2 regions of the Sphingobium amiense genome follow, and region 2 is predicted to be linked to the other one. Evidence: riboswitches for the same ligand, from Rfam matches in the RefSeq annotation. Region 2 holds a riboswitch; the other holds the start of a gene.
What was found. A riboswitch is a leader RNA that binds a small molecule or an ion and turns the genes downstream of it on or off. The one in region 2 is predicted to bind cobalamin.
Positions count from the first base shown of each region.

Region 1: linked by a shared signal. The riboswitch ahead of SAMIE_RS12095 (TonB-dependent receptor plug domain-containing protein) and the one ahead of SAMIE_RS14990 (hypothetical protein) in region 2 are both predicted to bind cobalamin.

Region 1 is NZ_AP018664.1:2,506,092-2,510,959, reverse strand. Features, by position in the region: gene mobA (molybdenum cofactor guanylyltransferase) at 1-22, opposite strand, end outside; gene fdhD (formate dehydrogenase accessory sulfurtransferase FdhD) at 68-865, shown strand; cobalamin riboswitch at 925-1,143, shown strand; gene SAMIE_RS12095 (TonB-dependent receptor plug domain-containing protein) at 1,316-3,154, shown strand; gene SAMIE_RS12090 (ABC transporter substrate-binding protein) at 3,195-4,004, opposite strand; gene SAMIE_RS12085 (FecCD family ABC transporter permease) at 4,043-4,868, shown strand, end outside.
Region 2 is NZ_AP018664.1:3,079,595-3,084,462, reverse strand. Features, by position in the region: gene cobT (nicotinate-nucleotide--dimethylbenzimidazole phosphoribosyltransferase) at 1-395, opposite strand, end outside; gene SAMIE_RS15000 (DUF1636 domain-containing protein) at 392-799, opposite strand; gene SAMIE_RS14995 (TonB-dependent receptor plug domain-containing protein) at 799-2,730, opposite strand; cobalamin riboswitch at 2,940-3,130, opposite strand; cobalamin riboswitch at 3,189-3,388, shown strand; gene SAMIE_RS14990 (hypothetical protein) at 3,590-4,162, shown strand; gene cobO (cob(I)yrinic acid a,c-diamide adenosyltransferase) at 4,159-4,758, shown strand.

The DNA.
Region 1 (4,868 bases), 570 kb from region 2:
CCAATAGGGGTGAAGGCCGCATCGCCGCTCCTTTTGTTGCGCGTCCGCAGTGCCTATAGCAGAAGCGATGCACAAGCCCGATCCCGCGCCGCTTTCCCGCTTCGACCGCATAGATGCCGCAGGATCAGTGCTGCCCGTCGACCGTCCGCTGGCCGAAGAAGTGCCCGTCGCCATCGAATTTAACGGCATCGGCTATGCCGTGCTGATGGCGACGCCTGCCGACCTGCCCGACCTCGTCACCGGTTTCGCGCTGGCGGAGCGGCTGCTGGGGGAAGGGGACGCGGCGCTCGATGTGGACCTGCATGAGAGCGGAGCGGGCGTCGTCGCGCGCGCGACGCTGCCTGCGGGGCGGACCGATGCCCTGCTCGAACGGGTGCGGCACCGCGCGACCGACTCCTCCTGCGGCCTGTGCGGGATCGAGAATCTGGAACAGGCGATCCGGCCCCTGCCGCCCGTCACCGCAAGGACGCAGGCCGACCGGGCCGCGATCTTCCGCGCGCTCGACGGGCTGCGGGCGCATCAGCCGCTCAATGCTGCGACCGGCGCGGCACATGCGGCGGCGCACGTAGATGCGGACGGGGCGATCCGCCTCGTGCGGGAGGATGTCGGGCGGCACAATGCCTTCGACAAGCTGATCGGTGCGATGCGGCGCGGGGGGAACGGCTGGGATGGCGGCTTTGCGCTGCTGTCGTCGCGCTGCTCCTACGAACTGGTGGAAAAGGCGGTGCTGGCGGGATGCCCGCTGCTCGTCACAATCTCCGCGCCGACCCGGCTTGCCGCGCAGCGCGCGCGCGAGGCTGGCCTGCCGCTGGTGGTGCTGGCGCGGGCCGACGCGGTGCTGGCGCAGGGAATCGCGCTGGACTGAACGCTCTTGGCAGAGGCTATCCTTTCCCCTAAGGGCGCGGACGCGGGGGCTTTGAGCGCCCGTATCTGACTCGCGCCGGTGCCCTTCGATGGGCTGAAAACGGGAATGTGGTGAGGGATATGGTCCCAATTCCACGGCTGTCCCTGCAACTGTAAGCGGTGAGCGCGATGCATCTGGCTCCATGTCCGGAGCCGGCCACTGGATTTGCGTCCGGGAAGGCCCGTGCATCGAAGCTGCGACCCGCAAGCCAGGAGACCTGCCGGCGTAAAGTCGCTCTTGCTGCGGTTCAGGGGATGGCCGGAGCACGGTTTTCCGTCGAGCGACGCCATGCGGCCGGGGCCGCATCGTGCCGCGCGCGGGGGACAATCAGGCGTCATCCCCTTCCGCATGGCGCGACCGCTTGCGCGGCAGACCCCGGCATCCAAGTCGTTCGACGCCGGGGCAAAGAGAATGAAAACACTGGGACTTTCAATAGTGGCCGTGCTGGCCGCCACGCCGGCGCTGGCGCAGGACGACAATATCGTCGTCACCGCCGCCGGAATCGAACAGCCGCGCGACGAGGTCGGGCAGGCGATCACCGTCATCGACGCGAAGACCATCGAAACGCGGCAGGCGGTCGACGTGGTCGATCTGCTGGCGACGACGCCGGGCGTCCGCTTCAACCGCAACGGATCGGTCGGCAGCGTGACCGGCGTGTCGCTGCGCGGCGCGGAGACGACGCAGACGCTCGTGCTGATCGACGGGGTCAAGGTCAACGACCCGAGCGGCATCGGCGACGGTTATGATTTCGGCCCGTTGCTGACCGCCAATGTCCGCCGCATCGAAGTGCTGCGCGGATCGAACTCGGTCGTCCATGGCAGCCAGGCCATCGGCGGCGTCGTCAACATCATGACGGGCGTTCCGGCGCAGGGCTTCGGCGCCAACGCTTCCGTCGAATATGGCTATAGCGACACATGGAGCGCGAAGGCGGACGTGTCGGGCAGCAGCGGCATCGCATCGGGCGGCGTGGGCGCGGCCTATTTCCGCACCGACGGCATATCCTCTGCGGCGGGCGGCACGGAGCGCGACGGGACGAAGAATATCGCCACCAACGCGCGGCTGAAGCTCGCTTTTTCCGACGCGCTGAGCCTCGACCTGCGCGGCTATTATATTCACGCCGACCTCGATTATGACAGCTTCTTCGGCGCGCCCGCCGACAGCAGCGACGTGAGCAAGCTGGACCAATATGTCGGCTATGCGGGCCTCAACCTCTCGCTGATGGACGGCAGGCTGACGCAGCGTGCCGCCGTCACCTGGCTGCGCAACGACCGCGACTATTATTTCGTGCCCGCGACCGACCCCGACTATGGTTACAAGGGCACGAACCTGCGCTTCGAATATGAGGGCGTCTATGCCCCCGTCGATGCCGCCAAATTCATCCTGGGCTATGAGCATGAGCGGCCGGACTATGATTTCTTCGGCTTCGGATCGACCGACAGCGCGCGGATCAACATCGACAGCGTCTATGGCCTCGCCATCGTCAAGCCGCTCGAAGGCCTCGCCGTGACGGGCGGCGTGCGCCACGACGATCACAGCCAGTTCGGCGGCGCGACCACCTTTGGCGCGAACGCCAATTATTCGCCCAATGCCGGGGCGACCAATGTGCGTCTGAGCTACGGCGAAGGGTTCAAGGCGCCGTCGCTTTACCAGCTTTACGACAGCTTCAGCGGCAATGCGGCGCTGCGGCCCGAGCGGTCGAAGAGCTACGACGTCGGGTTCGACCAGCGCCTTGACGACGGACGTGCCACCCTGTCGCTCACGGCCTTCCGCCGCGATACGCGCAACCAGATCAACTATGACAATGCGACCTTCACCTACGGCAATCTCGACCGCACCCGCGCGAAGGGCGTTGAGGCTTCGGTGGCGCTGAAGCCCGTGGAGGCGCTGACCGTCACGGGCAGCTATTCCTATATCGACGCGCGCGACCGGTCGCGCGGCTCGGCGAATTTCGGCAATCGCCTTGCGCGGCGGGCGGTCAATCAGGTGAGCGTTTCGGCGGACTATGACTGGTCCTTCGGCCTGTCGACCGGCGCGACCGTCACGATGGTGGGCGACAGTTTCGACAATGCGGCGAACACGCGGCGGCTCGACGGCTATGCGCTGGTGGGCGTGCGCGCGTCGCTGCCGATTGGCGAGCATCTGGAGATTTATGGCCGGATCGACAACCTGACCGATGAAGCCTACGCCACCGCCTATGGCTACAGCACCTATGGCCGCTCCGCCTATGGCGGCGTGCGTGTCCGCTTCTGACGCACAACCGGGGGAGGCGGGCGCAGCGCCCGCCTTCTTCCTATCGCGCGGCGTTCACCCGCGCGACGATGCGCCGCGCGGCGAGCACGTATGCGGGGCCGCCGCACACGGTCCACGCCTGCGGCACGCTGATGCGCGGGATGGCGGCGAGGGCGCGGTGGTGCAGCATTTCCGTGCCCTGATCCTGCACCCGGTCGGTCGCGCTTTCGACGATCAGCCAGTCGGGCCGCGCGGCCACCATTTCTTCCAGACCGACCTGAGCCAGCGCGGGCTTGCCGAGCCGCGCGGCGAGGTTGGTGAGGCCGACGCGCCGCATCATATCGTCGATCAGCGTGCCGGTGCCGGTCAGATAGCCGCGCCGCTGATAATAGGCCGCGACGCCCCCGCGCCTGACGCGGGGCAGGGCGGCGAGGTCGCGGTTCATTTGCGCGATCAGCGCTTCGCCGCGCGCGGGATGGCCGATGGCGCGCGCGACCTGCCGGATCTGGTCGAGGATCGCGCCGTAACTTTCCGCGCTGGCGAGGCCGAGGGTCGTCCAGCGTCCCGGCGGCGCGCCCGCGACCTGCCCCGGCCCGGTGGGAAAGCCGAGCAGCAGGTCGGGCTGGATCGCCAGCACTTCCTCCGCGCCCCGGTGCAGCATAGGGAAGGCGCGCGCGCGGTCCGCCGCCGCCGACAGTTCGGGATCGCGCGCATTGTGGCTGAGCGCGGCGATCTGTTCCGGATCGGCGAGCGCCAGAAGATATTGATCGGCGCAGACGTTGAGCGAGACGATGCGGCGCGGCCTGTGCGGCGCGGCAGCTCCGGTCAGCAGGCCAAGGGCAAGAGTGGCGGTCAGGGCGGCGCGGATCATGCCGCCCCGCTTAGCGGCCCCGCGCGCCGAGGCAAGCCATGACGCGCCGCCGCCATCCGCTGCTGCTGCCGGTCCTTATCCTGCTGGTGCTGGCGGGAGCGCTGGGATCGGTCGCGCTCGGCACCGTGCCGCTCAGCCCGGCGCGGGTGCTGGCGACGCTGACCGGTGGAGGCGACGAAATCGCGCGCACCATCGTCATCGACCTTCGCCTGCCGCGTATGGCGCTCAGCCTGATCGTCGGCGCGATGCTGGGCCTGTCGGGCGCGGCGTTGCAGGGCTATCTGCGCAATCCGCTGGCCGAACCCGGCGTGCTGGGCGCGTCCAACGCCGCCGCGCTGGGGGCGGTGGTGGCGCTCTATTTCGGTTTCAGCACCGTCCACCCGCTCGCCCTGCCGCTGCTGGCCATCGGCGCGGCATTGGCCGCCATCGGCCTTCTCTTCCTGCTCGCCGGAACCGCTGAAAGCCCGCTGACGCTGATCCTCGCGGGCATCGCCGTCGCCACCCTGTCGGGCGCGGGGATCAGCCTGTCGCTCAACCTTTCGCCCAATCCCTTCGCCGCGATGGAGATCATGAGCTGGCTGATGGGCAGCCTTGAAAACCGGGGGATGGACCATGTGGCGATCGCGCTGCCGTGCGTCGCCGTCGGGTGCGCGCTGCTGATCGCCGACGCGCGGGCGCTCGATGCGCTGAGCCTTGGCGAAGAGGGCGCGCAGGCGCTGGGCGTCGATCTGCCGCGCACCCGGCTGCGCCTGATGCTGGGGCTGGCCATCGGCGTGGGCGGGGCGGTCGCGGTGTCGGGCGCCATCGGTTTCATCGGCCTGATCGTGCCCCATCTGGTGCGGCCGCTGACCGACCGTTCGCCAT
Region 2 (4,868 bases):
TCGAGCGCAATATCGCCGGTTGGCCGGTCGAGGTCGAGCGCCACGACCGACAGTTCCGCCCCGCATGCCTTCGCCAGTTGGTTGATGGCCGCACCGCCGTTGCGGAAGTTGGCGACCATCTGCGCCGTCACCTCGACCGGGAATGCGCTCACCCCTCGACTGGCCACGCCATGATTGCCGGCGAAGACCACCGCCTGCACCCGGTCCAGCGCAGGAAGCGTGCTGCCTTGCCACCCGCATAGGAAGGTCGCGATGTCCTCCAGCCGGCCGAGCGATCCGGCAGGCTTGGTGAGGCTCGCCTGCCGCTCGCGCGCCAGCCGAACCCACCCGTCATCCGCGCCGGGCAATGCATCCAGCGCGCGGGCGAATGGGGTTTCGTCATCGAAGCGGATCATGTGCAGACATATCCTTCGGGTGGGGTGCGGGCGATGAAATGGCCCTTCACCCCCTGTGGCCAGCGGGCATAAGGCACGGTGCCATCGGCGCTGTCGGCATGAAGCGCGGCATAGCGCAGGATCGCACGCGCATCCTCCTCGCCCGGCGCGAACCGGCCGAGCACATAACCGATCTTGCCGGGCGCGCGCACATGCACGGCGCAATGGCTCTGGCAGGCGAACAGGCAGGCCATTTCCTGCACCTGCACCCCGGCAAGGTCCGGGTCGTCCTGCTGCACCGTGTGCAGCGCCTGCATCAGCAGCGCGCCGCCCCGGCGACCGTTTTCGTCCTCACGCCGGTCGGGCGACAGGCGGCAGGTGAAACATACCACCACCGCCGGACCGGATTCCACCGCGCGCAGCATCAGAAACGGCTCCGGAGGCCGAGATAGACGGTCCGCCCAAGCGCGCCGTATCCACCCGCCGTTTCGTAATGCCTGTCGGCCAGATTCTCGACACGGCCGTGAAGCGTCAGGCCGTCCGTGACGCGCCACTGGGCGCGCAGGTCGATCAGCCAATAGTCCGGCAGCACGGTCGCGCTTCCTGCCCGGTCGAAGGTTCTGCCTGCATAACGCGCGGCCAGGCTCGCCCGCAGACCCTGAGGCAGATCGACGCCGCCTTCGACATTGGCGAGATGCCGGGGCACGCGGGCAAGCTGTCGCCCGAGATCGGCGCTGCCGGGCGAGCGATCTTCCGCCGCAATCCAACTATAATTGCCGGATGCGAACAGGATGCCCGCCTGTGCGCGTCCCGCCAGTTCCAGCCCTCTGGCGCGCGCCCTGCGCACATTGGCATAATAGCCAAAGCGGGTGGTGGCGGTGCCGGGAATGAAGCAGGCGGCGGGCAGGCTGCCGGTCGTCGGACAGGTGGCGAAATCAATGAGGTTGCGGGTATCCCGGTTGAACCAGGTCGCCGACAGGTGAACCTTGTCTCCCAATGTCTGCTCTGCCCCGACCGACCAGCCTTTCGCCTTTTCCGGCTGGAGCGCCGCCGATCCGTAGAGGCTGAAGAGCTGGTAGAGCGAAGGCGCCTTGAACCCCTCGTCATAGCTGGCGCGCAGCAATGTGCGGCCCTCATTGGGGGTGAAGACCGCGCCCGCAGTGAAGACCGTGTTGCCGCCAAACCGCGACTGGTCGTCATGCCGCGCGCCGCCGTTGAGGGTAAGGCCGTCGAGCGGCGTCACGCGCAGTTCGGCATAGACGCTGTTGGTGTCGGCGCTCTGCGGCACCAGCGCATAGGCCGCCCTGTTGTTACCGGGCGAGGCGCTGGTCATGCGCTGCTCTTCCCGTTCTGCGCCGAACACTGCCTGCACCTGATCCGACGCCCTTAGCGTCCCCTGATATTCGAAGCGGCGCACGCGGCCATGCGCATCGAAGTTCAGCGGGCGGATCGAGCGGGCCGGATCGTAATTCTCGCGGTCGGTTTCGGTCTGGAGCACCGCGAACCGGTTGGCGAGGCGGCCATCGAAAAGCGCCAGATTGACGCCCGCATAACCGGTCCACTCCCTTGTCAGCCCATAAGCGAGCGAATCGCCGGACGTGGCGTCGAACTCGTTGCGGGCATCGGCCCAATAGCCGCGAAGATCGACGGAGAGGTTGGGCGCGACTTTCAGCGTCGCAGTGCCGCTGGCCGAAGTGCGGCGATAGCCGTCCGCTTCGGTGCCATTGCTGCGCGCCGAAATGCCGTCCGTGCTGAAGGTCGAGCCGGAAACGCGCCAGTCGAGCAGCGCGCCCGCCCCGCCGATCCCGGCCTGCGCATTGACGGTGTCATGGGTGCCCGCTTCCACCGCCACGCTGCCTTCCAGCGGGCGTTCGGCGCGACGGGTCAGCACATTGACCACCCCGCCGATGGCATCGCTGCCCCACAGAATCGACTGCGGCCCGCGCAGGATTTCGACGCGGTCGATGTCGTCGATCAGCAGGTTGGAAAAGCCATAGCCGCCGCCGGTCGCCGAAGGATCGGAAATCCGTACGCCGTCGATCACCATGACCGTCTGCGAGGCATCGGCGCCCCGGATGCGCAGTGACGTCGCCGTGCCGAAGCCGCCGTTGCGGGTCAGGCTGATCCCCGGCGTTCGCAGCAGCAGGTCAGTGAGCGCGATGGGCTGCTGCGCACGGATGGCGGGTTCGTCAAGCACAGTGACGGTGGCGGAAGTCCGCGCCTGCTCCACGGGGCTGCGCAGCGCGGTAACGACGATGGACGGATCGGGCGCTGGCTCCATTCCGGCCTCTCCGGCCAGAGCGGGAGAAGCGAGAAGGGCGGAAACATAAACAGCAGAAAAATAGGCAGGACGCATGGTGCGGCTCCCTCCGGTACGAACGGCGTGGACCTGCCGTTCCGACCCGCGAGAGAAGCGCGCGCCCGACCGCGCCTTCAATGCGGCACGGACAGAGCATCGCTTCCCGCGCGGGGCATCCCGGCAGGCAGTGGCTGTCGTTGCGCGAGGGTGTGTGCCGACCTCGTGGAGGACGGCAACCTCGAACGTCCGGTGCACCCTGCCCGAACGAAGAACGACCGCGTCAGGCAGGTCTCCTGGCTCACGGGTCAAGGCCGGTCCGGCCGCCTTCTCAGGACGGTGAAGTCCCAATGGCGTAATGGCCGGTCGGCTCGCCGCTTACAGTTGCAGGGGCAGCCGGGGTTTTACACTCCGTTCCCTTTTGATCCCCTCTCGGGGAACCTGTCGCGGAGCCGCCCCTAGCGGCGTGTTTCGCGCGCCGCAAGCGGGAAGTGTTGCGCGCGCCTGCGGGCTGGCTTATGGACGCCGCTGCAACGGGTGCCCGAAAGGGCTTAATCGGGAAGTCCGGGCGGTGGCGACAAGCCACCCAATCCGGCACTGCTCCCGCAACTGTAACCGGTGAGCGCATCGCCATCATGCCATTGGGATCCGTCCCGAGAAGGCGGCGAGAGCGCGATGATCCGGAAGTCAGGAAACCGGCCTGTTGCGGTCGTTTCTCTGCGCGGGCGGGATGAACCGGGCGGACGAAGGCACACCTTCGCGGACGACACATTGTGCGTTGTTGCCGAAGGGAGCCTGTGATGACCAGCATCTGACATTGCCCGAGCGCGCCGTCCCCGGTGCGCAACCCGATCCCCTGCGCAGGCCGGCAGGCCCGGCGCTGCGCTGCTTCGTCCGTCTCATTCGTCAGGAGGCCTTCATGGTCCGTCCTTCCCGACACGATCTCGCCCTGTTCGGCGCGCTCGTCCTCGTCATGCTCGCTACCCGCACCCATTACGTCAGCAATCTCGTGCACCTGCCCGACACCAGCCTCGCCAGCTTCTTCGTGCTGGGCTTTTTCGTGCGCAGGCCATGGGCTTTTGCGGGTCTGTTCCTGCTTGCCGTCGTTATCGACTTCATCATGATCGGCTGGTTAGGCCGGTCGAGCTTCTGCGTCACCCCTGCCTACTGGATGCTCGCGCCCGCCTATGGCACGATGTGGCTTGCCGGACGTTTCGGCGCTGAAAGGCTCGGCCCCGTCGCCTCCGCGCTGCCGCTGTTGCTCCTGCTTCTTGTGGCCGCGGCGTTCCTGTCGCAGCTTTTTTCGAGCGGCGGCTTCTACTTTCTGGGCGACCGTTTCGCCGATCCCTCGCTGGCTGGCTTCCTGCCGCGCCTCGCCCGCCATTTCCCGCTTACCCTCTATTCGACCCTGTTGTGGAGCGCTGTTGCCGCAGGCGTTTACGGGCTGCTGTCCACCGCGCGATCCCTGTTCGCCGCGCGAGCATCCCGATGAGCGAAAGCGAGGAAGCCCATCGCGAACGCACCCGCAGACACAAGGCGGTGGTCGACGCCAAGATCGCCGCCGCCACGCGGGACAAGGGGTTGCTGCTGGTTCTCACCGGCAATGGCAAGGGCAAGTCGTCCAGCGCCTTCGGCATGGTCGCGCGCACTCTGGGATATGGCCGCAGGGCCGCGGTTTTCCAGTTCATCAAGGGGACGGAGAATGTGGGCGAACGCGCCTTCTTCTCCACCCATCCCGATGTGATCTGGGAAAAGTGCGGCGAAGGCTTCACCTGGGAAACGCAGGATCGCGCGCGCGACATCGCCGCCGCCCGGGCAGGCTGGGAAAAGGCCAGAGCCGCGCTATCCGATCCATCGATCAGCCTCGTCGTGCTCGACGAACTGACCTATCCGATCACCTATCGCTATCTCGCTGTCGGCGAGATCATGGCCGCCATCGAAGCGCGTCCGCCGATGCAGCATGTGGTGATTACCGGCCGCGCGGCGGATGACGCCCTGATCGCGGCCGCCGACACGGTCAGCGCCATCCGCGATGTCAAGCACGCCTTCCGCGACGGCGTGCGCGCGCAGGAAGGGATCGACCGATGACGATCGCCCGCTGCCCCGCGCTGATGGTCAGCGCACCGGCGTCGGAGCGGTAAACGGCAAGCGAGGGGCACAAGAGGCTGGACCTTGCGCCGATTGGTCCCTATCCTGTG